2 regions of the Isoptericola sp. NPDC057391 genome follow, and region 1 is predicted to be linked to the other one. Evidence: riboswitches for the same ligand, from Rfam matches in the RefSeq annotation. Region 1 holds a riboswitch; the other holds the start of a gene.
The links. A riboswitch is a leader RNA that binds a small molecule or an ion and turns the genes downstream of it on or off. The one in region 1 is predicted to bind cyclic di-AMP.

Region 1 (7,811 bases):
ACGTCCGCCAGGACGGTCTCGTGGTCGATCTGCGACGGCAGCCAGGCCAGGATCCCCGCCCCGCCGCCGAGCGGCACGCCGGCGACGGCGACGAGCTCCGCGTCCCACGCCTTCGCCTGCGCGACGGCGTGCTTCAGCGCGACCTCGGCCGACGGCGACCCGTCGACCCCCACGACGATGCGGCGCACCTCGTGCACCACGTCCCCGTCGCGGCGCTCCGCGGCGTCCGTGCTGCCGCCGCCGTCGCCGCGGTACGGCACCACCACCGTGGGGCAGTGCGCGTGCGCCGGCAGGGCCGAGGAGACGGTGCCGAGCAGCCGCTCGGTGAACCCTCCCTTGCCCCGGGTGCCCACGACGGCGAGCGCGTGCTCCCGCGACATCTCGACGAGCACGCCGGCGGCGTCCCCCGTCGCGACGGTGCCGGTCACGGGCACCCCACTGGCGGCGACACGCTCCTCCGCCTCGGCGAGGACCGCCTTGGCACCCTCCTGGATCGCGGTGTCGTCCAGGGCGGCGTACCCGCCGTCGAGGGACGCGGCCGTGAACGACGGCAACGAGTAGGAACACACCACGTGCAGCCCCCACCCCACACGCCGCGCGTACGCGGCAGCCCAGTCGAGGGCGTGCAGGCTGGCTGCAGACCCGTCGACACCTACCAGGACGACCTCAGGCCGTGTCATCTCGCGCCTCCTGTCCGCTGGCGAGGAGCCCGCCCTCGTCGTCGAGGGCGCCTGGTTCAAGCCTAGCGAAAGGATCGCGCAAGGCACAGCAAAGCGGCCCCCAGACAGGTCGACCCCCGTGCTCGGGAGCACGGGGGTCGACGAGGTCGGGTACGGCCTGCCGGCCGCGCCGCGTCAGAAGACGCGCATCGCGACGGAGTCCGACTCGGACTGCCACATCTTGTGGTAGCCGGTCTCCCAGTTGATCGGGCGCGAGGCCTCGACGACCATCCCGTCACCCGCGTAGATGCTGATGTGGCCGGGGCTCCAGATGAGGTCGCCCGGCTGCAGCTCGGAGAACGGGATCTCCGTGCCGGCGTAGCGCTGGTCCGACGAGGTGCGCGGCAGGTCCACGCCGAGCTGGCCGTAGACGTACGACGTGAGGCCGGAGCAGTCGAAGCCCGACGGGCTGGCGCCACCGACGACGTAGGGCGTCCCGATGTAGCGCATCGCGATCGAGACGGCCTGCTGGCCGAGCGACGAGTTCGACGACGTCTCGGCCGCCGCCGGCGCCTCGGTGCGCTCCGCGGAGCGGGAGACGGTCTCGGTGGAGCGCTCGGTGCTCTCCTCCTCGACGACGGGCTCCGGCTCGGGCTCGGGCTCCGGCTCGGGCGCCGGGGTGATCTCGGCCTTGGCCGCGATCTTCTTGTTGATGGTCTCCATGTCGACCTTGGCCTTGGACTCGACCGTGACGACCGGAGCCGCCTCGAGCGCCTCGCGGGCCTGGTCGCTCAGGGCGCCCAGGTCGACGGTGCTGAGCTTCTTCGCCGAGTCCGTGTCGACCGGGGCCGCCTGGGCGGCGCTCGCGCTGGCGAAGGTCGAGACGAGCAGGCCGCCGGCAGCAGCGGCGACGACGGCGCGACGGCCGGTCACCGAGGAGCTGACGCTCTGGACCAGCCCGCCGAGCGGACGGCGCGCGGCACGGTGCCGGGCGCGCGTGGTACGTGCGTTCACGTGTTCCCTCTCCTGTCGCCTACGAGGTCAGCTGTCGGGTTCGGGTGGGAGAAACACCCGGCCTCACGGACCAGGTCCGTGCGACTTCACCCCAAGGACGCCATGGATCAGCGCCCGAAATTGGGTCCCCCGCCCCTGCGTGCGGTCAAGGTCCCCGACCGGCTGCAGGGCTCGGCGTTCCGGTCGAGACCCGGCGGATCTCCCGCCGAGTGGTTGACACCGTAGCGGACACGCCAGGCGATGTCACGTTTCGATCACAGCGCCTGTGGACGGCGTGCTGTACGTCACATTCACCCAGGTCGAACCGGTTTCCCTGCGCACGACGAAACCCCGCCGCGCGAGGGCGCGACGGGGCTCCGGGTGACGCGTCGGACGGACTCAGCCGACGCGGATGAACGTGGGGTTCGACTGCCAGATGGAGCGGTACTTGACGACGTCGCCCGGCTTCGGGGCGTCGATCTGCATGCCGTCGCCGGCGTAGATCGCGACGTGGCCCGGGGTCCAGACCAGGTCGCCCGGCTGCGCCTCGGAGGCCGAGACGACCGTGCCGGCGTAGCGCTGCTCGGACGTCGTGCGGGGCAGGCTGATGCCGGCCTGCGCGTAGACGTACTGCGTCAGGCCGGAGCAGTCGAAGCCGGACGGGCTGCTGCCGCCGGTGACGTACGGGACGCCCACGTAGCGCATCGCGATCGAGACGATCGCGGAGCCGTTCGCGGAGGCCGGCACCTCGACGGCCTCGCGCTCGTCGGAGCGGGACGCCGTCTCCGAGGAGCGGGACGACGACTCGTCGGAGGACTCGTCGGCGGAAGCCGTCTCGACGACCTCCTCGACGACGGGCTCCGGCTCCGGCTCGGGCGCCGGGGTGATCTCGGCGTTGGCCGCGATCTTCGCGGTGACCTTCTCGACGTCGACCTTGGCCTTGGCGTCGACGGTGACGACCGGGGCGGCCTCGAGGGCCTCGCGAGCCTGGTCGGTCAGGGCACCGAGGTCGACGGTGCTGAGCTTCTTGGCGGCGTCGGTGTCGACCGGGGCGGCCTGCGCGGCGCTGGCGCTGGCGAAGGTCGAGACCAGCAGACCACCGGCGGCGGCGACGACGGCCGCGCGACGGCCGGCCGAGCCGGACGGGGCGAGGGCGATCGGACGACGGGCGGCGCGGTGCCGGCCGTGGTTCGTGCGTGCGCTCACGTGTCTACCTCTCCTGTCGCCTGCGAGGTCAGCTGTCGGGTTCGGGTGGGAGAAACACCCGGCCTTCCGTGCCCGTGACCGGGCCCGTCCGGCTTCACCCCGAGGACGTCGTCACCGACGCCCGAAGTGGGTCCCCCGCTCCTGCCGTGCGGATGTCCGTGGAGCTCGGCCGGTGGCAGGGTTCGGCGTCCGGTCGAGCGCCCGCAGGATGAACTCCGGCGAGCGCCCCGACCGTACCGGACAACCCCGGGCGATGTCACGCTGCGGTCACGATGTGGCGTGCCCGCCCGTGGCCGGAGCCGGACCGCAGGTCAGCGGCTCGCGACGAACAGGTGCTTCGCCAGCTCCTCGGGCAGGTCGAGCACGATGCCGGACCCCTCGACCTCCACCGCCACGTCGACGCCGACCGTGCGCGCGACGATCTGCGCCCCGGGCACGAGACCGGACTCCGCGAGCCGCGCCAGCAGCTCGATGTCCACCTGGAGCGGCTCGGCGATCCGCTGGAGCACCAGCTCGACGCCGTCGCCGTCCGTCAGGCCCTTCGCCCGACGCGCCTCGAGCACGCCCGGTAGGGACTGCACGCCCTCGAGGAACGGCACGTCCTGGTACTGCTCCCCCAGCTCCGACAGCCCCGGGATCGGGTTGCCGTACGGGTCGGCGTGGGGGTGGTCGAGCAGGGTGACGAGGCGCTTCTCGACGAGGTCGCTCATCACGTGCTCCCAGCGGCACGCCTCGGTGTGCACGTGCTCCCAGTCGAGCTTGATGACGTCGGTGAGGAGCCGCTCGGCGAGCCGGTGCTTGCGCATCACGCGGGTGGCCTTGGCCTGCCCGGCCTCGGTGAGCTCCAGGTGCCGGTCGCCCGTCACGACGACGAGACCGTCGCGCTCCATGCGCGCCACCGTCTGCGACACCGTCGGCCCGGAGTGCCCCAGTCGCTCCGCGATACGGGCGCGGAGCGGCGGGATGCCCTCCTCACCGAGCTCGTAGATCGTCTTGAGGTACATCTCGGTGGTGTCGATCAGGTCGGTCACGTCCACTCCCGTCTTTCGGCGCGGCCTAGTCTATTCGCACGCGTGGGCGCAGGCGGGGTCGCGCGGCGCCGCCGTGCGCGCTCCCGGCGAGACATCCTGCCCTGCCCCACCGACGACCGCTCCCCCTCGCCCGGAACCGGAGACACCATGCCCGCTGCGTCGAGCCACCCGAGCCGTCCGATCCACCCGAGCGTGGTCATCCCCGCGTCGCTCCTGCCGTCCGACGGCCGGTTCGGCTCCGGCCCGTCCAAGGTGCGCCCCGCCCAGGTCGCCGCGCTGGCCGCGGCGGGCGACCCGGCGGCCCTGGTGCTGGGGACGTCGCACCGGCAGCCGGCGGTGAAGGACCTGGTGCGGCGCGTGCGCACGGGCCTCGGCGAGCTGTTCGCGCTGCCCGACGGGTACGAGGTGGCGCTCGGCAACGGCGGCTCCTCGGCGTTCTGGGAGGTCGCCGCCGCGTGCCTCGTCGAGCGCCGCGCGCAGCACGCCGTGTTCGGAGAGTTCGGCGGGAAGTTCGCCGCGGCGACGACGCGCGCGCCCTTCCTCGCCGACCCGGACGTGGTGTCGGCCGAGCCCGGCACCGTGGCGCACCTCACGCCGGTCGACGGCGTCGACGTGTACGCGACGCCGCACAACGAGACCTCGACGGGAGCGATGGCGCCGGTGCGCCAGGTGCCGGGCGCGCGCGCCGAGGGGGCACTGCTCCTCGTGGACGCGACGTCGGGCGCGGGCGCGCTGCCCGTGGACGTCGCCGACACCGACGTCTACTACTTCGCCCCGCAGAAGGTCTTCGCGGCCGACGGCGGCCTGTGGCTCGCCGTCTGCTCGCCCGCCGCCGTCGAGCGCGCCGAGCGGGTGGAGGCGTCCGCCGGGACCACCACCGGGCGGTGGGTACCGGAGTTCCTGTCCCTGACGACCGCGCTGACCAACTCGCGCCTCGACCAGACGCTGAACACGCCGGCCGTCGCGACGCTGGTGCTGCTCGCCGAGCAGGTCGAGTGGCTCCTCGAGCAGGGCGGCCTCGCGTGGTCGAGCGCGCGCACCGCGGAGTCCGCGGGCGTGCTCTACGACTGGGCGGACGCGCGCGACTGGGCGACGCCGTTCGTCGCCGACCCCGCCGAGCGGTCCACGGTCGTGGCGACGATCGACCTGGACGACGCGATCGACGCCGCCGCCGTCGTGCGCGTGCTGCGGGAGAACGGCGTGGTCGACGTGTTCCCGTACCGCAAGCTCGGCCGCAACCAGCTGCGTGTGGGCGTCTTCCCCGCCGTCGAGCCCGACGACGTCCGGGCGCTCACGGCGTGCGTCGACCACGTGGTGGCGCAGCTCGGCTGACGCGACCGCCGTCGCTCCTCCCGGCAGCTCGGCGCATCGTCCCAGGTCAAGGGGTACTTTTCACCCATAAGGTCACGGGCTGATAACGTGCCGCCTCGTCACAGACGGGCGACGTTGCCGGGAGGCTCCGAATGCCGGAGATGCACCACTTCACCTACGGGCTGATCACCCCGCTGCTCGCGTACGTCGCGTCGTGCCTCGGGGCGGCCACCGGGCTGTCCGCGACCTCGCGGGCCCGGGCCGCGACGGACACGAAGACCCGCGCCGCCTGGCTGCTGGTGGCCTCCGTCGCCATCGGCGGCACGGGCGTCTGGGTCATGCACTTCATCGCCATGCTCGGCTTCACGGTCACCGACATGCCGATCAACTACGACGTCCCGCAGACGATCCTCAGCGCCCTCGTGGCCGTGGTCGTCGTCGCGATCGGCCTGTTCCTGGTCGGCTTCGCGGGCGACCGTCCCCTGTGGCTGGTCTCCGGCGGCGTCGTCGCCGGGCTCGGCGTGGCCGCGATGCACTACATGGGCATCGCCGCCATGCGCATGACCGGCCACATGGAGTTCTCGCTGCCCGTGGTGGGGCTCTCCGTGCTCATCGCGATCGTCGCGGCGACGGCGGCACTCTGGCTCAGCGTGAACGTGCGCGGCCGCGCCGCCACGCTCGGCGCGGCGCTCATCATGGGCATCGCCGTCAGCGGCATGCACTACACCGGCATGGCGGCGCTGACGATCACCGGGGAGCCGGGGGTGCCCACGAGCGGCACCACCGCCATCGACCTGCTCGGCCCGCTCATCCTCGGCATCGCGGCGCTCACCGTCGCGCTCATCTTCGTCGTCCTGATGTGGCCGAACGAGGAGGAGATGCGCGACCAGCAGGAGTTCGAGGCACGGATGCGTCGGCAGGCGAACGGCGTCACGCCGGTCACGCGGCGCGGCTCCCGGCGCGAGCCGGCCACGCACCGGCACTGAGAGTCGCGCGGCCGCGGCCGAGGGCGGTCAGGCCGTCGTCGGCACGCGCTCGGCGTCGGCGCGGCTCAGCTCGCGCCGCACGCCGTCGCGCGTGGTGACGCCCTCCAGCACCTCGCGGTCGAGGTAGACCACCTCGAGGTGGGGGCGGGACAGCACGCGGTAGCGCACCCGCAGGTGCCAGCGCCGCACCGCCCAGACGGTGGCGCCGGCGGCGACGAGGAACGTGGCGATCGAGCCCACGAGGATCGACCAGCGGGGGCCCCAGGCCTCGCCGATCCAGCCGACGATCGGCGACCCGATCGGCGTCGCGCCCTGGAAGATCATCACGTAGAGCGCCATGACCCGGCCGCGCATCACGGGGTCGGTCGAGACCTGCAGCGCGCTGTTGGCCGCCGTCATCATCGTGAGCGACGCGAGCCCTACGGGGATGCACGCGAGCACGAACGACGAGTAGGTGGGCATGAGCCCGAGCACCGCCGTCGTGACCGCGAACGCGAACGCCGAGCCGATCACCAGGCGCACGCGGGGGCGGTCCCGGCGGGCGGCGAGCAGCGCCCCGGCGAGGGAGCCGATCGCCAGCACCGAGCCGAGGATGCCGTACTCGCTCGCGCCGCGGCCGAACTCGACGCGCGCCATGAGCGCGGAGGTGAGCTGGAAGTTCAGGCCGAACGTCGAGACGACGAACATCACGACCATGATCACGACGATGTCGGAGCGCCGGCGCACGTAGCGCACGCCCTCGCGGATCTGCCCCTTGGCGCGCGGCGCGGCCGGCTGCGGCCGCAGCTCGCGCACCCGCATGAGGGCCAGGGCGGCGATCGTCGCCCCGAAGGTCACGCCGTTGATCATGAACACCCAGCCGGCGCCGACGGCCGCGATGAGCAGCCCGGCCACGCCCGGACCGATGAGGCGCGCGGCGTTGAACGACGCGCTGTTCAGCCCGACGGCGTTGGGCAGCTTGGAGGCCGGCACCATGTCGGCGACGAAGGTCTGGCGCGCGGGGTTGTCCAGCGCGGACACGACGCCGAGCAGGAGCGCGAAGACGTAGACGTGCCACAGCTCCGCCCGCCCGGAGAGCACGAGCGCGCCCAGGGCGAGGGCCAGCACGCCCATCCCGCCCTGGGTGGCCATGAGGAGACGACGGCGCGGCAGCCGGTCGGCGAGCACGCCCGCCCACGGGGACAGCAGCAGGAACGGCACGAACTGCAGGGCCGTGGTGAGGCCGACGGCGATGCCGGAGTCGTCACTGAGGTCGGTGAGGACGATCCAGTCCTGGGCGATGCGCTGCATCCACGTGCCGACGTTGGCGACGAGGGCTGCCGCGAACCAGATGCGGTAGTTCGTGTACTTCAGGGAGGAGAAGGTGGCGCTCATCGGTCGAGCTCCCGGGCTTGTTCGTCGCTCGCGGGTGCCACGGATCTCCTTCTCCTCGGGGTGTCGTCGACCGTGGCAACAGGTTATCGAATCGTTCTATTCCCCGCCCGGGGAGTGACGCGTCCCACGCCCTCCGCGAAGTCCAGTACGGTATGCGCCGTGCGCACCGAGATGTCCCTCGCGGAGACCCTGAACGAGCTCGGCCTCCTGGGAGGCCGGACCCTGCCCCGCTTCGTCACGTCCGTCGGCGG
Region 2 (19,430 bases), on a different contig from region 1:
GCCCTCCGCGAAGGAATCAACGAACGCATCGCCGTCGTGGCCACCCACACCTCCCCGACCCCACCGGCCAAGGCGCCGCCGGCGCCGCGACGGAAGTTGAAGGTCTACAAGGAGGACCTGAGGTGAACCAGCGCTTCATCGTGACCAAGGAACACCGCCGCTTCACCGAGTTCGCCAACGCCGTACGCCGCGGCCACACCATCGGCCTGTGCTTCGGGCCCGCCGGCGTGGGCAAGACCCTGTCCGCGCGCCGCTACGCCCGCTGGGACCAAACCAACGACCTGCTGACCGATTGGGGCCCTCGCACCGAGGATGACGCGAATGTCTACGCCGCGCTGGCCAAGAGCCGAACCGTGCTCTACACCCCCAGCGTCCTGACCACCCCACGGACCTTGCAGGAGGAGCTCCACGAGGTCGTCACCCGCACCAACATCTGCATCGAGCAGCACCTGCACCCCGTCGGGCAGGGCCCGATAGTGACGTCACGCAAGCGACACTTCGAGAACTACGTGCAACTGATCATCGTCGATGAGTCCGAACGACTCCGCGCCACGGCTCTGGAACTCCTGCGCGACCGCTACGACCGCGACAACATCGCCCTCATCCTCATCGGCATGCCCGGCCTGGAGAAACAGTTCAGCCACTACCCACAGTTCTACAGCCGCGTCGGATTCGCCCACCAATACCGACCGCTCGGCAATGACGAACTGCTCTTCGTCCTGCAACGGCACTGGGTCACCCTCGGCAAGACGCTCGACCCCGCGGACTTCACCGACGCCCAAGCCATCGCCGCCATCGCCCGCATCACTCGCGGGAACTTCCGGCTCCTGGAACGCCTCTTCCCCCAGGTCGAGCGCATCCTGAAGATCAACGAGCTCGACACCATCACCGACGACGTCATCGAAGCCGCCGCCAGCACCCTGGTCATCGGCGTCAGCTAACTGACCGCCACATACCACCCACAGAACCCCGCCAGCTAACGGTGCAGACCACACCTCGAGCACGCGGTGCGGCCGTGTCAGAAACGGTCAGTTTTGAGCGGCCAGCAGCGCTTGTAGGGAGACGCAGACGAGGTGGTCGGCGCTGCTCCACTCGATACCCCTATGGGGTCTAGCCGCTCGCCGTGCTGCCCGCGTGCTGCCCTGGTCGGACCCGACGGGCTGGCGGCGGTCTGGGACGACGACGCGGCCCGTGTGCTGCGAACGGGAGGGTAGGCGTGGCCAAGAACCAGTCGGTGACCCAGCGCGGAGCCCTAGTGGCTCTGGTGGTGATCGCGACCGCACAGCTGATCCCGCCAGTCCCCGGGCGCGCCAGCCCTTGCGGACCCGCAAATACCCGGGAAGGGTATGCGGTAGATCGAGGAAGGGAACGCGATGACCGCCCCCCGCCCAGACCACGCGCACGAGCCTGCCCACCATGGTGAAGGTCGGTCGGATCCGCCGAATCGCAATGAACACGTAGGGGTACCTCGACCGTCCGATGAGGGCCACCCCGATCACCCTCAGCCGGCGGACCACCGGGAGCACGCAGACCACGAGGGCGGCCACGGCGGGTCGAGCGGCCACGCGGGGCACGCCGGTCACGGTATGGACCACGTGGCGATGTTCCGGCGACTGTTCTGGATCATGCTCATCCTTGCAGTACCGACGGTGCTGCTCAGCGGCATGTTCGCGGGCCTGCTCGGATACCGGCTCCCGAACATTCCCGGCCTGGCGGCGGTGTCTCCCGTCCTGGGCACGGCGATCTACCTGTGGGGCGGATGGCCGTTCCTGACCGGCGCGGTCTCCGAGGTGCGCGGGCGCAAGCCCGGGATGATGCTCCTGATCGGGATGGCGATCACGGTCGCGTTCCTGGCCTCATGGGGGGCGACGCTAGGGATCCTCTCCCACGAGCTGGACTTCTGGTGGGAGCTGGCGCTGCTGGTCGTGATCATGCTGCTGGGCCACTGGCTGGAGATGCGGTCCCTCGCGCAGACCTCCTCGGCGCTCGACTCCCTGGCCGCGCTCCTGCCCGACGAGGCGGAGAAGGTCGACGGCGACCAGGTGATCACCGTCGCGCCGGCCCAGCTGGAGCTCGACGACGTGGTGATCGTCCGCCCCGGCGGGCGGGTTCCGGCCGACGGGCAGATCGTCGAGGGCAGCGCGAGTGTCGACGAGTCGATGATCACCGGCGAGTCACGGCCCGTGGTGCGGGAGGTCGGGGACCCGGTCGTAGCGGGCACGGTCGCCACCGATAACGCCGTGCGCGTGCGGGTGACGGCGGTGGGCGAGGACACCGCCCTCGCAGGGATCCAGCGCCTGGTCGCCGAGGCCCAGTCCTCGACCACCCGAGCCCAGCTGCTGGCGGACAAGGCCGCCGGCTGGCTGTTCTGGTTCGCCCTGCTCGCCGCCGTCATCACGGTCGTCGTCTGGAGCCTGGTCGGCAGCCCCGACCTGGCCGTGGTCCGAGCGATCACGGTGCTGGTGATCGCGTGCCCGCACGCGCTGGGGCTGGCGATCCCTCTGGTCGTGTCGATCTCGACCGAGCGCGCGGCGCGCGGTGGCGTGCTGGTCAAGGACCGCGGCGCGCTGGAACGCATGCGCACCGTAGACGCCGTGCTGTTCGACAAGACGGGCACCCTGACCAAGGGCGAGCCGGTGGTCCACGACGCCGTCGCCGTCGAGGGGACCGAGGACGACCTCATCGCCCGCGCGGCCGCGGCCGAGGCAGATAGTCAGCATCCGCTCGCTCGAGCCATCGTGGACGCCGCCCAGCGGCGCGGGCTTCGTGTGCCGCAGGCGTCTGACTTCAGCGCCTCCACGGCTGTGGGCGTGTCTGCCACCATCGAGGGCCGCAACGTCGCGGTCGGCGGCCCGAACCTGCTCGCCGAGCACAACAATGACCCGCTTCAGCAGGCCGGTGAGTGGTCGCGGGAGGGCTCCATCGTGCTGCACGTCCTGGTCGACGGGCAGGTCGCCGGCGCGCTGGCCCTGGCCGACGAGGTGCGTCAGGAATCGCGCGAAGCCGTGGACGCTCTGCACTTGCTCGGCATCCACGCGGTCATGATCACCGGTGACGCCGAACCAGTGGCCCGTAGCGTCGCCGCGGAGCTGGGCATCGACCAGGTGTTCGCGGGCGTGCGCCCCGAGAACAAGAGCGAGAAGGTCCTCGAGCTGCAACAACAGGGCCGCACCGTTGCCATGGTCGGCGACGGCGTGAACGACGCACCCGCGCTCGCCCAGGCCGACGTCGGAATCGCCATCGGCGCCGGCACCGACGTCGCCATCGCCTCGGCCGGTGTCATCCTGGCGTCGGACGACCCACGCTCCGTACTGTCGGTCATCGAGCTGTCGCGGGCCGGCTATCGCAAGATGAAGCAGAACCTGTGGTGGGCCGCCGGGTACAACATCGCTGCCGTGCCACTGGCCGCCGGCGTGCTGGCTCCCATCGGGTTCGTCCTGCCCATGGAGGTGGGCGCGATCCTGATGTCGCTCTCGACGATAGTGGTGGCGGCGAATGCCCAGCTGCTACGGCGCCTCGACCTCAGTCCCGCAGCCTCCGCCGCCGCCGCACGCCGGGGCGCGCCGCAGTCAACACCGGCGTCGGCGGGGTCGCAACGGGTGGTCGCGCGCTGAGCCATGCGGGCGCGGACGCCAAGCGCGACGCAGGTGAGCGCCGCGATCCGCCCGCTGCCCGAAGGGCTGTGTCGCGGGACCTCGCGACACAGCCCTTGTCGGGTCGATCGCGCACTGCCAAGGCGGGGTGGGCTTCGATCGTGCGCACGTGGGTCAGTACTCGACCTCGGCCACTTCTTCGGTCAGCTCCCAGTGCCACGGCTCGTACTTCGAGCCTCCGGGCCGGGCCCACGGCGGGTTGTCCCACCCGAAGGCCGGGGCGTTCTCGGCGAGCCAGGAGTAGCGTTCTCCGGCGTACGTCTCGGGGCACAGGTCGACCGCCAGCCCCCATCCGTGGTTGGAAGTTCCGGGGGTTGCCGCGAGGTAGCCCTTCTCGGCCTTCACGGCGACCTGCTGGTCGTAGGAGCGGTACCCGTCGGTGATGCACATCGCTTCACCGAAGCGGGCGGTGTAGGCGGCGTTGAGCTCGGCCAACGTGACGGCCGCGTCGGCGCGCACGTGCGTCTGTCCGTCCCACAGGTCGCACAGCTCGCTGGACGGAACCTGCCCGTTGGACCCTGCCCCGGAGGCATCGCCGTCACAACCCGCGAGGGCCGACTCCGGCTCCTCCTCAGACTCCGGCTCGGGCGCTGAGTTCGCTCTGGTGCTCTGCCCGCGGCGGGGCTCCGGCTCGGGTTCGGGTGCAGGAGTGATCTTGATGCGCTCCGGGCGGTTGTCGTTGCGGGAGATCTTCGCCGAACGATCGACCACGACCCGCGGGGCCACCGAGGCCTCGTCGAGATGAGCCGCTGCGGCCGTTGAGGACCGCTCGGTCGTCGTGCGCTCTGTTGCCGAGGCCCGGCGGCTGGTGTCGCTGTCGGCGGTCGCGACGGTGAACGACGTCGTGGCGGTCACCGCGAGGGCGAGGCCGATGCCGGGCCCGATGGGCAGGCGGCGGCCCATACGGCGGGTGGTGCGATTGGCGGCGACCGGAGGGCTGGCGTGCCGGCCCTTGGAGTGGCGCCCCTTCGCGCGGCCCGAGCGAGCCCTGGCCGGTTGGGACGGGGACATGTGGGTGTGTGCGTGCTTCATCGAATTCCTTGCGGTGGTGGGGAGACGTGCAGCCATGGCGCGCGGTCAGAGACCGCTCTGCCACGTCCTCAGCCCCCGCGCGGCAGAATGCGCGCGGGGGCCGGGTGCTCGTCAACTCATCCGCAAGAACGTGGGGTTGTCCTGCCAGATCGACCGGTACCGGACGGTCTTGCCGGGCACCGGGGCCTCGACCTGCATGTCACCACCGGCGTAGATGGCGATGTGCCCGGGGCTCCAGATCAGATCTCCCGGCTGGGCCTCGTCGCGTGGGATGACGGTGCCGGCGTCGCGCTGGCCGGAAGACGTGCGCGGGATGGTGATCCCGGCCTCGGCATAGACGTAGGAGGTGAACCCGGAACAGTCGAAGCCCGCAGGCGTGGAGCCGCCCCATTGGTAGGGCACCCCGAGGTACTGCATCGCGATCTCCACGACCGCCGACACGTTGGCCGCGTCCGGGACCTGCGGGGCAGGTTCCGCCCCGGCCGCATCATCGTCCGGCTCGGCAGACTCAGCAGGTTCGTCGGTCTCGCCGGACTCCCCGGTCTGCTCGGACAAACTGGCCGGAGTCGGCACCTCGGTCTGCTCGGACTCAGGCTCAGGCTCAGGCGCGGGTTCGGGCGCCGGGGTGATGGTGCCGTTCCTGGCCCTCTCCACCGTGATGATGGCGTCGGCCGGGACCGCCACGACGGGGGCTGCGGTCAGCGCCTGCCTGGCCTGGGCGGTGATCGCCTCCAGCCCGTCGGCGTTCATCGTCTTGCTGTGGTCCGTCGCCGGCTGTGCCCCTGCCGGGGCTCCCAGACTCGACACGAGCACCCCGGAACCGGCCAGGGCCAAGGCGCTGCGGCGGGCGACGGTGCTCACGCTCGCGGCGGCTGCCCGGCTCAGCGGGGTCAGCGGGGTGATCGGGCTGCGCGCGGCGCGATGGCGCCCGCGAGGGGTAGGTGAAGCCATGGTCATCTCCTGACGCCTGCGAGGTTAGCTGTCGGGTTCGGGTCGGAGACTGACCCGGCCGACGGGAACATCCCGTACGGCTTCACCCCGAGGGCGCCACAGCGCCCTTGAGTGGGTCCCCCGTCCCTGTCATGACGTGTGCGTGTGGTCCGAAGCGGTGACAGGGCTCGGCGTCCGCTCCGGCGGCCCGCATGGCTGCGAGGTGGGGTGAACATACCGCGACCCGAGCCGAATGTCACGGATTGGTAACGATGCTGGGGGCAACCGTCGGAGAGTCTCGACGGGCAGGAGATCCGCCGCGTCATGAGATCTCCACTACAGATGCCCAGGTGGCGCCGAGATCAGCGCTGCTCATGACACCTTCGTCCGTGGAGACCACCAGAATCGGTGCCGCGTCGGGATCAGGTCCGGGCGCCGCGGTCATGGCCTCCAGCGCACCGCCTGAGACCTTGCCGTGAGACTCCCACCCGGTCGCGTCGCGCGACGCGGTCCACACCGCCCCACCGGTGTCGATGCCGACGACGCCCCCGTTATCCATGGTCTCGACGAAGACCAACAGCGGTGCGCCGTCCAGCATCGAGAAGGTCTGCCCGGCGTCCTCGCTGATCTGCAGGCCATCAGGAGTGGTGGCGAGGATCTGATCGGGGGCACCGGAGATGAACGCCAGGTCATGGGCCGCGACCGTGGCGCCACGGTCCCAGGTGCCGCCGGCGTCATCGCTGAGCAGCACGGTAGACGTGCCCGAGTCCAGGCCGGCGATCCGAAGGGCGCCGGCGGTCTCGGTCGTGGTAAGGGAGTGGAAGTCGACCTCTCCGGCCAGGGACAACGATTCCCAGGTCTCGGCGCCGTCGGTGGAGCGGATCAGCCCGAGATTCGGTGTGGCCAGGTCGGGGGCCTCGCCAGGCCCCGGGTGCCCGGAAGCGAGGAGCGTGCCGTCTGGGGCGAGAGTCATGCCCATGGTGTCTTGGGTGCCCGAGCCGACGCGCTGCGGCGTGATCTCGCCGGCCCCGGCGGGGGCCGTGGGACCTGGCAGCGCCCAGACCCCGGTGTGGGTGGCCGCGTACAGGGCACGGGCCTGCTCGTCGTAGACGAGGGCATGCAGGTGGGAGAACTCGGCCCGGTCAAACGAGGAGCCGGACCCAGTCGCCGTAGACGCGCCGGGCGATGCCGGGGACGGGTCTGCCGGGTCAGTGGTGCAGGCGGTCAAGGTGAGCAGCAACGCGACGGCCGCGGGGATGCGGGCACGCCTCAGGGCAGGAGAAATCAACGCACGTCCTAGCGCTAGATGAGGAACGAGAAGCCGGAGGGCGGACCGGTGGCGCACCGACACAGTCCGGTCGGCGCGCCACCGGGCGGTCACTTCTGCGCGAGGAGGTCGTTCATCGTCGAGATCTCTGCCTGCTGGGTTTCGACGATGTCCTTGGCCATGGCGATCGCGTCCGGGTTCTCACCTTCGTCGATCTCGGTCTGTGCCATCGCGACGGCTCCCTGGTGATGGGAGATCATCTGCGACAGGAACAGCCGACCGGCCTCGGAGCCGCGGGCATCCTCCAGGGCCTGCATGTCCTCGGCGCTCATCATCCCGCCCATGGAGCCGTGGTCCATCGAGTCCATGGACCCCATCGAGCCGCTTTCGGGTACCGGCGCGCCCCACTGCTCGAGCCACGCGGTGAGCTGTTCGATCTCCGGCGCCTGGGCTTCCTTGATCTGCGCGGCGAGATCCAGGATCCGCGGGTCGATCCCGGACTTGCCCGCGATCAGATCGGACATCTCGACCGCCTGCTGGTGGTGTGGGATCATCATCTGCGCGAACTCGACGTCCGCATCGTTGAACTGCGCAGACTCGGCGGGCGACTGCTCCGCCGTCGGGCTCGACATCGTCGACATGTCGTGCGCGGGCTCCTGCGTGTTCGAGCACGCCCCGAGCACGGCGACGCCGGCGACAAGGAGAGCGGGCACAAAGATGCGCTTCATCTCAGGTGGGCCTTTCTTGGGTAGATCCACTGCCGGACCCCAACCGGGTCTCGGGCATGACAGCTCGCGATCCGTCGAGCCTCGACGGATCGGGATCAGGGGTCTACGTCCGAGAAATGCTTAGGACGTGCAGCGACGGAGCTCTGACAAGCAGTGGAGGTGTCCGCACAGCGCCCCGAGGGCCCGCACGCACCCGCCCGACCACGAAGACGACCCGGCGAACCGGCACTGTCAGGATCAGCAACACCGCGAGCACCATCAGGCACATCGCTGTCATCAGGTCGTGTTCACCACATCCGTGGTCACACGACTGTGGCCCGTCGCTCGCGTGGTCGATGGCGCCGGCGACCGGACCCCCCGCAGGGCTCGTGTCGGCGACCTGCGCGAGGCCCTCCATCGAAGACTGCCCCGCGTGAGCGGTCGACGAGCCACTCATCGCGTGCATGGTCACGATGCCGAGGATCAGCACGACGATCATGAGCGCAGCACCAAGACGCCGACGAGGATCCGCCAGCAGGGTGTGAAGCGTGCGAAGCGCGTGCATGACCGCACAAGGCTAGCGAACCCCCGCCATGTTCAGCGATTTGCTGACCGTCGACCAGGCTCCGGGTGAGGCCCGACGCCCTGCGACTCCCCGAGGGCGACGACCGTGACAAGGATCCTCCTCCTCGCGCCTCTCTCGCTCGTCGAGCCAGGAGGCTCGAACGAGGTTACGAAACCTCCAGAACCCGATTCTGGTGCGCCTCAGATTCGGTCAGTTTGGAGCGTCTCAAGGGGTTGTCGAGAACCGACAGAACCTCGTGATCGCACCCTCTCTCGGTGCCGTTCGTTGGTGGCGACACGCCCCTTCGACGTAGCGAGCCACGACCTACGCTGGCGCCTGGCGCATCTTCGCGCGAGAGCGTCGACATCACGAACAGCGGGCATTCATCGGGTTCAGTCAGCTGCCCTAGTACTACAGCAGTAGATCGTTACCTTGGCCCTCGGCGATGCGTCGTCGGTGGTAGTGGGCGAGTGGGCGGTGCGTGCTCGGGCTTGGTGTTGTCGCCGCCACAAGGACCAGGCGAGGATCTGCTCGACGCTTCGAGTGATGGTGCCGGTGAGGGCATGGAAGAGTCGGCGGGCTTCGGCGACGGTGATCGCAATCACCCCACGCTCGGGGTTCTCGTCCGTGCGCGCGATGTTCGCTAGGACGGTGAGGAACGCGTGGGAGCATGGCCAGGGTGGTCCATCGATGCCAGGAGTCCCAGCGGCGGACCTGGTGCTGCAGGCCAACGTGGCCCTTGGCGGCCTGGAAGTTCTCCTCGATGCGCCACCGCTGCCCGGCCACGTGCACCAGCGTCCGCATCGGGACCGGTCTGGGTGCGTGGCACAGGTAGTAGGCCAACTCTCCGGTGGCGTCGTTGCGGCGAACGAGCAGCATCTGCTCACCGCCCGCGACCGCGCCGTCCTTCTCGCCGAGCTCGGCCAGGAGTAGTACCGGTGCCCCTTGGCTCCGTCGCCCGCGCTGTAGGCCTGCCATGCCGTAGGCGGCATCGTGGCGGCGAGGTCGCGCACGGCGATCTTCCCGGTGCGGGTCCGGACCTGCCGGCTGGCAGCGATCTGCATGACATACCCGAGCCCGTGGCCGCGGACGCGGGCGCGCAGCTTCGCATCACCGCCGTAGACCTCGTCGGCTGCGACCCACGCCGCCGGAGTCCCGGCGGCCACGGCGCGGTCGATGAACGCGTGCCCGCCCGAGGCGGCGTAGGTGAGGTAGACCGCGACCTGGGCATTCTCGATCCGCCCGGCGGTGCCGGTGTACTGGCGTTGCACCCCCACGGTCGCCGGTGCCTTTCGTCAGGTCGCCGGTCTCGTCCAGCACGAGCACCGCGCCCGGATCGGCGAAGTGGTCCAGCACGTAGGCGCGCACGTCGTCCCGTGCCCCGTCGGCATCCCAGACCGCGCGGGACAGCAAGTGCTGCAACCCGTGCCGCGAGGCATGCCCAGCGTGCTCGGCGATTGTCCAGCAGTTCTTGCGCTCCAACGGCGCCACTAGCCCCGCGACCAGATCCATTGCACGAGCCAGCGGCTCACGGCGCGCGAACCGGCCCGAGATCCGTCCCAGGCCGGCCGCGAACTCCGCTTCCCACCGGCCAGCGTCCGCGCTGTGTCCGGCGGCCACCGCCGACGGTCCGAAGTTCCACACAAGTACCGAACCCTGACGCAATGGCCGGTTTGGTCCAGCCTGCCTCACGGCATCACCGCAGGCCAGGCCACGATGTACGGGTCGTTGTACTAGACGACGGCCCAGACGTCGTGCGAGCACCGGTCTTCGCTTCTAGCGTCGAGTGGGCACGCCCGCGGCCGGAACGGGCGCGCGACCCGTCGATGCTGGAGGACTCATGAAGACTGCCGAAATGCTCGAGACGTATCCGGCCACGATCAATCTCGACCGGCAGTTGCTGGCGCGGGTCATCGACACGCTGGTCGAGTGCTCGCAGGCGTGCACCGCGTGCGCCGACGCGTGCCTGAGCGAGGAGATGGTGGCCGACCTGCGCAAGTGCGTCCGCACCAACCTCGACTGCGCGGACATCTGTGCGACCACCGCGCGGGTGCTGTCCCGCCACACCGGCTACGACGCCAACATCACCCGCGCCCAGCTCGAGGCGTGCATCGCCGCCTGCCGCGCGTGCGGCGACGAGTGCCAGCAGCACGCCGGCATGCACGAGCACTGCGCCGTGTGCGCCGAGTGCTGCCGCCAGTGCGAGGCCGCGTGCCAGGAGCTGCTCGCCACGATCGCCTGAGAAGACCGAGCAGCACGGCCCGGGAGCACTCGGTTCACGCTCCCGGACCGATCCATCGAACGCGCAGTCAAGCCGAGAGGGCCGAAACGGTGGCTATGGAGAACCACGCCGAGCACGACGAGAAGCACGAGCACGGCCACGACGGGGGTGCGTCGCACTCCAAGACGATGTACCTGCGCTTCGCGGCGATGCTGCTGACGGCCATGGTGGCCATGTACTGGGTGATGTTCATCGGCTCCTGGCAGTGGGACCACGTGCGCTTCAGCCAGAGCCGCGTGTTCATGGCCATCACCATGGGCGGCACCATGGGGCTGGTCATGCTCGCCTGGATGCTGAACATGTACAAGAACACCAAGGCGAACATCGCCGTGGTCGCCGCGAGCGTCCTGCTGCTGACCGGTGGTACGGTCCTGGACCGCACTCAGGCCACCGTCGACGACACGGCGTTCATGCGCGCGATGATCCCCCACCACTCCCTGGCCATCACCCGGTCCGAGCGCGCCGGCATCCAGGACGTGCGTGTGTGCGAGCTCGCCGTCGAGATCAGCGAGGCCCAGCGGCGCGAGATCCGCGAGATGGACTGGCTCATCCAGGACATCGAGGCCAACGGCGTCGTCACGACGTCGCAGCAGGCGCAGGAGCGAGCGGTCCCGGACTTCGACGAGCCCGCCGAACGCCAGTGCCCCGGCGACTAGGCCGACACGGCCGACCTGCATCAGGCCCGTGAGCTCGGTGATCGCCTTCGCCGGCGCCGTGCTGATCGCGGCCGCCCTGTGGGACGTGTTTCACGGCCTGTTCCACCCCAGCGGCCAGGGTGCGATCAGCCACACGGTCATGGCGGGCGTCTGGGCCGGCGCGCCCGCCAGCTGAGCGGCCCGCTCGCCGTGGTCGCCGCGATCGGAACCTGGGGCGTGCTCGTCCTGACTGGTGGCGCGCTCGTCTACTGGCCTCACCTGGCCGAAGGGTTCAGCTACAGTCCCGGCCTGGTCGTCGGCGAGCGCACCAGGTTCCTCGACGCCATGCACCTGTCGCTGGTAACCATGGCCACGCTTAGGACGCTGGCGAGGTCGTCCAGGCTGCGCGTCATGATGGTTGCGGCCAGGCGGTGGCTGTTGCGCTCGGATCGGAGGCGCGCGCGAGTGCCTCTGCGTGGCTCAATGTCACGGCGAGGGCGGCCTCGGGGGCGGCTTCTCGGAAGTAGTAGGTCTCGGCGTACTGGGTGAGGTCGGTGCGGACCTGGACCCCGCCGGCCGCGAGGTCCTCCGGGATCCTGGCCGCGGTGGGTGCGTCCACCGCGTCGAGGGCGTCGGGTCCGCCGGAGCGGTGGATCATCTCCAGGCGCAGGGAGAGCGTGCGGCGCCGGGTCAGGGCCGGGTAGGTCTGCGGGTCCAGGACACGGCGGCCGTCAGCAGGGCGAATCCGATCAGTGCCTGCAGAGGGGTGGTGGCCAGGCGCAGCCACGGGGTGGTGGGGACGATGTCGCCAAAGCCGACCAGCAGTTCCTCCACACCGGCGCCGGCACGGCCCGTGTCCTTGCTGCATACGCCGCTACGCAGCAGGGCCAGTAGTACGGCCGTAGATCGTGACCGTGACGGGACGCAGGAGCTCCCGTATCAGGCTCGACCCAGCACGGCCACCGCGACACGGGTCAGTCCTTCTGTGGAACACCGAACCGTCGGCGGTGGCCGCGAGGCACAGCATCACTCCCACGTCATGGTCACGATCTATTGCTGTAAGAACTAGCTCGGCTTCTTCCGCCCGTGGTACATGAGCGTGAAGCCCCAGCCGGCCCACTCCTGGGGCCAGGCCCAGGCGCGGGCCCACGCCGGCCCGAGGTACTTCTCCAGGACCCAGCGTATCGGCCAAGCGGTGGGGATGCGGCGGTAGCCCTTGTGGGCGAGCGGGGTCGCGGAGTGCAGGCGGATCGTGGAGAAGTACTCGCCGGTGAGGTCGATCAGTTCGTCGCGGGAGAACCAGCGGCGACGCTGGTCCGGGTGCGGTGGGGCGATGTTGCAGTGGTTCTGCAGCACGGGCCGGTTCTGGGTGGCGAGCATCAGGTGTCCGCCGTCGGCAAGGAGCTCGTACAGGCGCGCGATAAACGCCTGGTGGTCCTCAACGTGGGACAGGACCTCGAGCCCCACGATGACATCGAAGGATCCCAGGGGGAGGTCGACGACGAGGACGTCACCGGTGAGGAACGTTGCCTGCGGGACACGCTTGCGCGCACGCTCGAGGATCGTCGGGGTGAGGTCGACGCCGGTGACGGTCCCGTACTCGACGAGTTGGTCGACGAACCATCCTGCGCCGCACCCGACCTCAAGGATCCGCAGGTCGCGACGGCCGATCCGATCGAGCCACTTCCTGACGAAGTAGGCCTGCCGGTGTGAGACCTCGCCCTGACGGCGCTCTCGGTTGTCCGCGCTCCACTGGTCCCAGTAGGCGGCTTCACGGGACTCCGACGTCTGCACCATGCTTGAGTTTCCCAGGGCGGGCCAGCTGTGGTCACGGGTGAACCTGAGTCGAAGCACAACGAAGCGCTCCGGCGACTTCAGGCCGGAGCCGTCGGCCTGTTGGTGCGGCCAGACGTCAAGGACTCACGACACTCCGGCACCGTTAGTATCTGCGTATGCGCGAAGATACGAAGGCGTGCACGTTCGGAGTCGAGTCGCAGTACGTCGACCTGGCCGTCGAGGTGTTCTCTCTGCTGGCCGACCCAACGCGGGTGCGGATCATCCTGGCGCTGCGCGACGAGGAGATGTCGGTCAACCACCTGGCCGACGTCGTGGACAAGTCCCCGACCGCGGTCTCTCAGCATCTGGCGAAGCTGCGCTGGGGCCGGATCGTGCGGGCCCGTCAGGACGGCAACCGTGTCTTCTATTCGCTCGTGGACGAGCACGCTCGCAAGCTTGTGACGCAGGCGGTGTTCCAGGCACAGCACGCCGTGGACGAGCAGCCCGCCCACCACACGAGCCACCCCGACGAGCACGGGACCCTGTCGTGACCACCAACAGGCCGTCGGCCGAGCTCCACGAGCACCCGCACTCCCACGAGCACGACCACGGGCGCCCGCATGAGCACGACCACGATCACGAGCACGGCCACGGTCACCCGTCGGGGTTCAAGGGGTGGTTGCACGAGGTGTTCGTGCCGCACTCGCACGACGCGGCCGACTCGATCGACGACGCGCTGGAGGCCAGCGGTCAGGGCATCCGGGCGGTCAAGATCAGCCTCGTTGTCCTCGGCCTGACCGCCGCCGCCCAGCTCGCGATCGTCGCGATCAGCGGCTCGGTCGCCCTCCTGGCCGACACGATCCACAACTTCTCCGACGCGCTGACCGCGGTCCCGCTGTGGATCGCGTTCCTGCTCGGGCGCCGGGTCGCGAATGACCGCTACACCCACGGCTACGGGCGGGCCGAGGATCTCGCGGGCCTGTTCATCGTCGCGATGATCGCCCTGTCCGCAATCGTCGCCGGTGTCGAGTCGATCCGCCGTCTGGCCGAACCCCAGCCGCTGGACAACCTGGGCTGGGTCCTGGCCGCGGGCGTCGTCGGGTTCGCCGGCAACGAGGCCGTCGCTGTCTACCGCATCCGCGTCGGACGCCGCATCGGGTCGGCCGCCCTGGTCGCAGACGGCGTGCACGCCCGCACCGACGGGTTCACCTCGCTCGCCGTCGTCCTCGGCGTCGCCGGTGTCTGGGCTGGCTTCCCGCTGGCCGACCCGATCGTCGGCCTGCTCATCACCGCCACGATCCTCGTGCTGCTGTGGGGCACCGCCCGCGACGTCGGCCGACGACTCCTCGACGGTGTCGACCCCGACCTGACCCGACGTACCCGCCACGCACTCGAACACGTCGAGGGCATTGAGCAGGCCTCCGCCGTCCGGCTACGCTGGTCCGGACACAGCCTCGTCGTGCAAGCCCGCCTGCACCTTGCACCCGGCACCACGGTCGCGACCGCGGACCAGCAAGCCGCGGCCGCCGAGCATGCCCTCCGCCACGCACTACCCGCGGTCGGGACCGTCGATCTCACCGTGACCGCGCACTCGGCGACCGCCACCGCCCAGGAGCACCCGTGACCAGCACGCACCCTTCTCTCACCCAGCTCACCGACCCCAGCGGCGTCACCGCCGACCTGCGGCACGCCCTGACCGCGTGTTGGGTCGAGGTGACCAACGCCGGCGGCGCGGCCGGCTTCCCCTTCCCGCCGGTAGAGGCCGTCGACGTCATGCCGTTTCTCGACGCCATCACCCAGAAGCTCGACCCGCAGACCAGTCGTCTCCTAGTCGCCGAGCACGGCGGCCAGCTCGCCGGCTGGCTCAACCTCCGGCGCGACCCAGGGCCGCTCATCGCTCACTGGGGCACCATCCACCACCTCCAGGCCCGCCCCACCCTGCAAGGAGGTCTCGGAACTGCCCTCATGAACGAGGCTCGCCGCATCGCCCGCGACGAAATGCACCTCGAACAACTCCACCTCGCCGCCCGCGGCGGCGTCGGGCTCGAAACTTTCTACGCCCGCCTGGGCTGGAAGGAGATCGGGCGATGGCCCGACGCCCTCCGCCTCACAGGAGACGACAACCGCGACGAGATCCTCATGCTCCTCGCGCCGCTCTGACCACGAGGTTTCGAAACGTCCAGAACCCGATATTGGCGCGCCTCAGAATCGGTCGGTTTCGATCGCGGGGCGAGGGTGCTGACGGCCCCGCCGGTGGCCCCGAGGTAGAGCATCCCATTGATACATTTACAAATGTCGATAGATTGTCCGGGTGGCTACGTCTTCAACGCATCGGGTGATCATCATCGGCGGCGGGCAGTCTGGCCTCGCGGCGGCATGGGCTGTTCAGAGGCGAGGCCTGGAGCCGCTCGTGTTGGAATCTGGGGATCGGCCGGCCGGTTCGTGGCCGTCGTACTACGACAGCCTGCGTCTGTTCTCCCCGGCCAGGTACAGCGGCTTCCCTGGGTTCGTCTTCGGTGGAGATCCTGACCGCTATCCCCACCGGGACGAGGTGGTCGACCACCTGCTGGGGTACGCCGCCCATCTCGGCGTCGAGATCCGCACCCGCACTCGCGTCGAGGCTGTGACGGCAGCCGGGGCCGGTTACGCCGTCCACACGGATGCGGGCGACCAGCTTGAGGCCGATGGTGTGATCGCGGCTACGGGGTCGCTCGCCAATCCGGTGTACCCGAAGCTGCCCGGCCTGGAGGGTTTTACCGGCGAGGTGCTCCATGCCGCCGACTATCGCAATCCCAGCTCGCTTGCGGGGCGGCGGGTGATCGTCGTGGGTGGCGGGAACTCCGGGGTGCAGATCGCCCACGAGTTGGCGGCGGTCAGTGACCTGACGCTCGCCACGCGCAGCCCGGTCGCGTTCCTCAGCCAGCGACCGCTAGGACGAGACGTGCACTTCTGGTTCCGCACGCTGGGTTTCGATCGCCTCCCGCCGACGGTGCTCCAGCGTCTGGTGCGTGCGCCCCTCGTGCTGGACACCGGCTCCTACCGTGTCGCGCTCGAGACTGGCACGGTGCGCCGGCGACCGATGTTCACCGCACTCGATGGTGACGACGTGGTGTGGAGTGACGGGAGTCGCGAGCACGTGGATGCGCTCGTTCTGGCGACGGGGTATCGACCCTCTGTGAGCTATCTGCGTGGTCTGGGTGCTCTCGACGAACACGGCGCGCCGCTCCATCGCGGCGGGATCTCACTCACGCATCGCGGCCTCGGGTACGTAGGCCTTGAGATGCAGCGCTCGTTCGCGTCGAACACGCTGCGCGGGGTGCACCGCGATGCCGCCTACGTCGCGGCCGCGGTCGCGACGCATGCCCCGGCCCTGGTCCGGTCGTGACACCGACCGTCGACGGGCAGGCTCCTCGCGGTCCGCTGGGCACTCTGTGCCTGACGCAGGTGGTGGGTTGGGGCGTCCTCTACTACACGTTTCCGGTGGCCCTGCCGTCCATCACCGCCGATACCGGGTGGACTCAGACCAGCAGCATGGCCGCGTTCTCCGCGGCACTGGTGGCCGCCGCGGCATCCGGCCTGCTCGTGGGCCGGCGCATCGACAAGGTCGGGCCCCGTGCGGTGATGACCGTCGGATCAGCGCTCGGGACCCTCGCCGTGGTCGGCGTCGCGCTCGCACCTGCACTGGGATGGTTCGTCGTCGCCTGGGTTTTGGCCGGGGTGGCGCAGTCGATGGTGCTCTACGCGCCCGCGTTCACCGCGATCACCCATTGGTACGGCGACGGGCGGGCCCGAGCGCTCCTCGTGCTGACCTTGGTCGGCGGGTTGGCCAGCACGATCTTCGCGCCGGTGACCTCGGCCCTGATCGAGCACATGGGCTGGCGGCAGACCTACCTCGTCCTGGCCGCCGTGCTGGCCGCCGTCACGGTCCCAGCCCATGCCATCGGGCTGCGCGCCCCGTGGCCGTCGCACGCACCGACCGCGGCGTCGACTGGCGTGGCGTCGACTGGCGACCAGTGGCGGCCTGTCGCCCGGTCACGAGCGTTCGTCTGCCTGACCGTCGCCACCTCGCTGGGCGCGTTCGCGATGTACGCCGCCACGATCCACCTGGTTCCCATGCTGACCTGGCGCGGCCTGAACCCCACGGCCGCGGCATGGGCGCTCGGCCTGTCCGGCGCGGGGCAGCTGCTCGGGCGCCTGGCCTACGGCCCGATCGCGACTCGCACCGCGCCTGCACCCCGCGCGAGCATCATCCTGGCCGCCGTCGGCCTCGCGATCGCGGCCGTCGGGCTTCTTGGCGGGCCACCCGTCGCGCTCATCGTGGTCGCGATCGTCCTTGGCCTCGGTCGCGGCGCCTACACACTCTTGCAGTCCACCGCGATCAGTGACCGGTGGGGAACCACGGGGTTCGGCACCTTGTTCGGCATCCTCAACGCACCCACGACTCTGGCGATGGCCCTCGCGCCGTGGGCCGCTGCCGCGCTCGAGGAAGCCACCAGCTCCTACCCGGCGACCTACGTGATCCTGGCTGTTGTCGCCAGTCTCGCAGCGCTCGCCGCTCTCGCGACCCGCGTGAAGCCCCTGGTCGGGCCGCCGGCCGGCGGGACGAGGCTGGACACGGTGCGGCAGTCGGTCCCACCTTCGACCTAGCGGCGGGAGTAGACATCTGCATCGACAGCGTTCAATATAGAGGCATGTCGATACAGCAGGTTCATGACGTCGTGATCGTGGGTTCGGGCCCGGCGGGCTACACCGCGGCCGTGTACGCCGCGCGGGCTGGTCTGGCACCCGTCGTCATCGCGGGCTCCGTCACCGCGGGCGGCGCCCTGATGAACACCACCGAGGTGGAGAACTTCCCCGGCTTCCCGACCGGCATCCAGGGCCCTGACCTTATGGAGGCGATGCGCGAGCAGGCCGAGAAGTTCGGTGCCCGCGTGCTGTGGGACGACGCCGAGCAGGTCGAGCTCACGGGTGACGTCAAGACGGTCGTGACCGGTGGCGGCGAGACGTTCAAGGCTCGTGCGGTCATCCTCGCCACGGGCTCCGCGTACCGCGAGCTGGGCCTGCCCGAGGAGAAGCAGCTCTCCGGCCGTGGCGTGTCGTGGTGTGCCACCTGCGACGGGTTCTTCTTCCGCGACCAGCACATCGCCGTCGTCGGCGGCGGGGACTCCGCGATGGAGGAGGCGACCTTCCTCACGCGCTTCGCGTCGAAGGTGACGATCGTGCACCGGCGCGACTCGCTCCGCGCGTCGAAGATCATGGCGGACCGTGCCCAGGCCGACCCGAAGATCGAGTTCGCGTGGAACAGCGAGGTCGTCGGCATCTCGGGCGAGGACAAGGTCGCCGGCCTGACGCTGCGCGACACCGTCACCGGTGAGGAGCGCGAGCTCGACACGACCGGCCTCTTCGTCGCCATCGGGCACGACCCGCGCACCGACCTGGTCAAGGGTCAGATTGACCTGGACGACGAGGGCTACATCCTCGTCGAGGGCCGCTCCACCCGCACCAACCTGCCCGGTGTCTTCGCCTGCGGCGACGCGGTGGACCACACGTACCGCCAGGCGATCACCGCCGCCGGGTCCGGCTGCGCCGCGGCGCTCGACGCGCAGTCCTACCTCACCGAGGTGGCCGACGCCGAGGGCGAGCAGTCCCTTGCCGGCACCCCGGCCGTGCCCAACCCCGACGGGCTCCCCGCGGCACTGGAGGAGGCACGGTGAGCGCGGAGGCGGTGACGACGCGTCGGCTGTCCACGCTGGACCGGTGGCTGCCGGCCTGGATCGGGCTGGCGATGGTCGCCGGACTGCTGCTGGGCCGGTTCGTGCCGGCGCTGTCGGACGTGCTGGCCTCGATGGAGGTCGGCGGGATCTCGGTGCCGATCGCGCTGGGCCTGCTGGTGATGATGTACCCGGTGCTGGCGAAGGTGCGCTACGACCGGGTCGCCGCCGTCACCGGGGACAAGAAGCTGCTGGCCAGCTCGCTGCTGCTGAACTGGATCGTCGGCCCGGCGCTGATGTTCGCCCTGGCCTGGACGTTCCTGCCCGACCTGCCCGAGTACCGCACCGGTCTGATCATCGTCGGCCTCGCGCGCTGCATCGCCATGGTCGTGATCTGGAACGACCTCGCGTGCGGGGACCGGGAGGCCGCCGCCGTCCTGGTCGCGATCAACTCCGTGTTCCAGGTCGTCGCGTTCTCCCTGCTGGGCTACTTCTACCTGACGGTGCTGCCGGGCTGGCTCGGCCTGGACACCCAGGGCCTGGAGGTCTCGGTCGGGCAGATCGCGCTGAACGTGCTGGTCTTCCTGGGAATCCCGCTCGTGGCCGGGTTCGCCTCGCGCCGGATCGGTGAGCGGGGCAAGGGCCGCGACTGGTACGAGTCGAGGTTCGTGCCGCGCATCGGTCCGTGGGCGTTGTACGGGCTGCTGTTCACGATCGTGCTGCTGTTCGCCCTGCAGGGTGAGCAGGTCACGTCCCACCTGCTCGACGTCGCGCGGATCGCGCTGCCGCTGCTGGTCTACTTCGCCGTCATGTGGGGCCTGGGCATGGTCCTCGGGCGGGCGCTGCGGCTGGGGTACGCCCGCTCGACCACGC

Region 2: another riboswitch for cyclic di-AMP. It lies ahead of ACFUVW_RS00100 (C40 family peptidase); the one in region 1 lies ahead of ACFUVW_RS17385 (C40 family peptidase).

What each region holds. Positions count from the first base shown of each region.
Region 1 is NZ_JBHVBO010000175.1:434-8,244, reverse strand. It holds gene ACFUVW_RS17395 (universal stress protein) at 1-680, opposite strand, end outside; gene ACFUVW_RS17390 (C40 family peptidase) at 855-1,673, opposite strand; cyclic di-AMP (ydaO/yuaA leader) riboswitch at 1,674-1,860, opposite strand; gene ACFUVW_RS17385 (C40 family peptidase) at 2,052-2,858, opposite strand; cyclic di-AMP (ydaO/yuaA leader) riboswitch at 2,862-3,039, opposite strand; gene ACFUVW_RS17380 (metal-dependent transcriptional regulator) at 3,170-3,889, opposite strand; gene serC (phosphoserine transaminase) at 4,037-5,221, shown strand; gene ACFUVW_RS17370 (MHYT domain-containing protein) at 5,362-6,186, shown strand; gene ACFUVW_RS17365 (MFS transporter) at 6,214-7,560, opposite strand; gene ACFUVW_RS17360 (hypothetical protein) at 7,720-7,811, shown strand, end outside.
Region 2 is NZ_JBHVBO010000001.1:1,815-21,244, reverse strand. It holds gene ACFUVW_RS00120 (Mu transposase C-terminal domain-containing protein) at 1-126, shown strand, start outside; gene ACFUVW_RS00115 (AAA family ATPase) at 123-941, shown strand; gene ACFUVW_RS00110 (heavy metal translocating P-type ATPase) at 1,374-3,614, shown strand; gene ACFUVW_RS00105 (M15 family metallopeptidase) at 3,768-4,685, opposite strand; gene ACFUVW_RS00100 (C40 family peptidase) at 4,797-5,636, opposite strand; cyclic di-AMP (ydaO/yuaA leader) riboswitch at 5,636-5,789, opposite strand; gene ACFUVW_RS00095 (F510_1955 family glycosylhydrolase) at 5,938-6,903, opposite strand; gene ACFUVW_RS00090 (DUF305 domain-containing protein) at 6,993-7,610, opposite strand; gene ACFUVW_RS00085 (DUF6153 family protein) at 7,714-8,154, opposite strand; partial or broken gene ACFUVW_RS00080 (IS701 family transposase) at 8,547-9,717, opposite strand; gene ACFUVW_RS00075 (four-helix bundle copper-binding protein) at 9,995-10,396, shown strand; gene ACFUVW_RS00070 (DUF305 domain-containing protein) at 10,492-11,091, shown strand; gene ACFUVW_RS00065 (hypothetical protein) at 11,120-11,266, shown strand; gene ACFUVW_RS00060 (hypothetical protein) at 11,480-11,728, opposite strand; gene ACFUVW_RS00055 (ion channel) at 11,761-11,904, opposite strand; gene ACFUVW_RS00050 (class I SAM-dependent methyltransferase) at 12,136-12,867, opposite strand; gene ACFUVW_RS00045 (ArsR/SmtB family transcription factor) at 13,023-13,397, shown strand; gene ACFUVW_RS00040 (cation diffusion facilitator family transporter) at 13,394-14,470, shown strand; gene ACFUVW_RS00035 (GNAT family N-acetyltransferase) at 14,467-15,006, shown strand; gene ACFUVW_RS00030 (flavin-containing monooxygenase) at 15,182-16,231, shown strand; gene ACFUVW_RS00025 (MFS transporter) at 16,228-17,493, shown strand; gene trxB (thioredoxin-disulfide reductase) at 17,538-18,560, shown strand; gene arsB (ACR3 family arsenite efflux transporter) at 18,557-19,430, shown strand, end outside.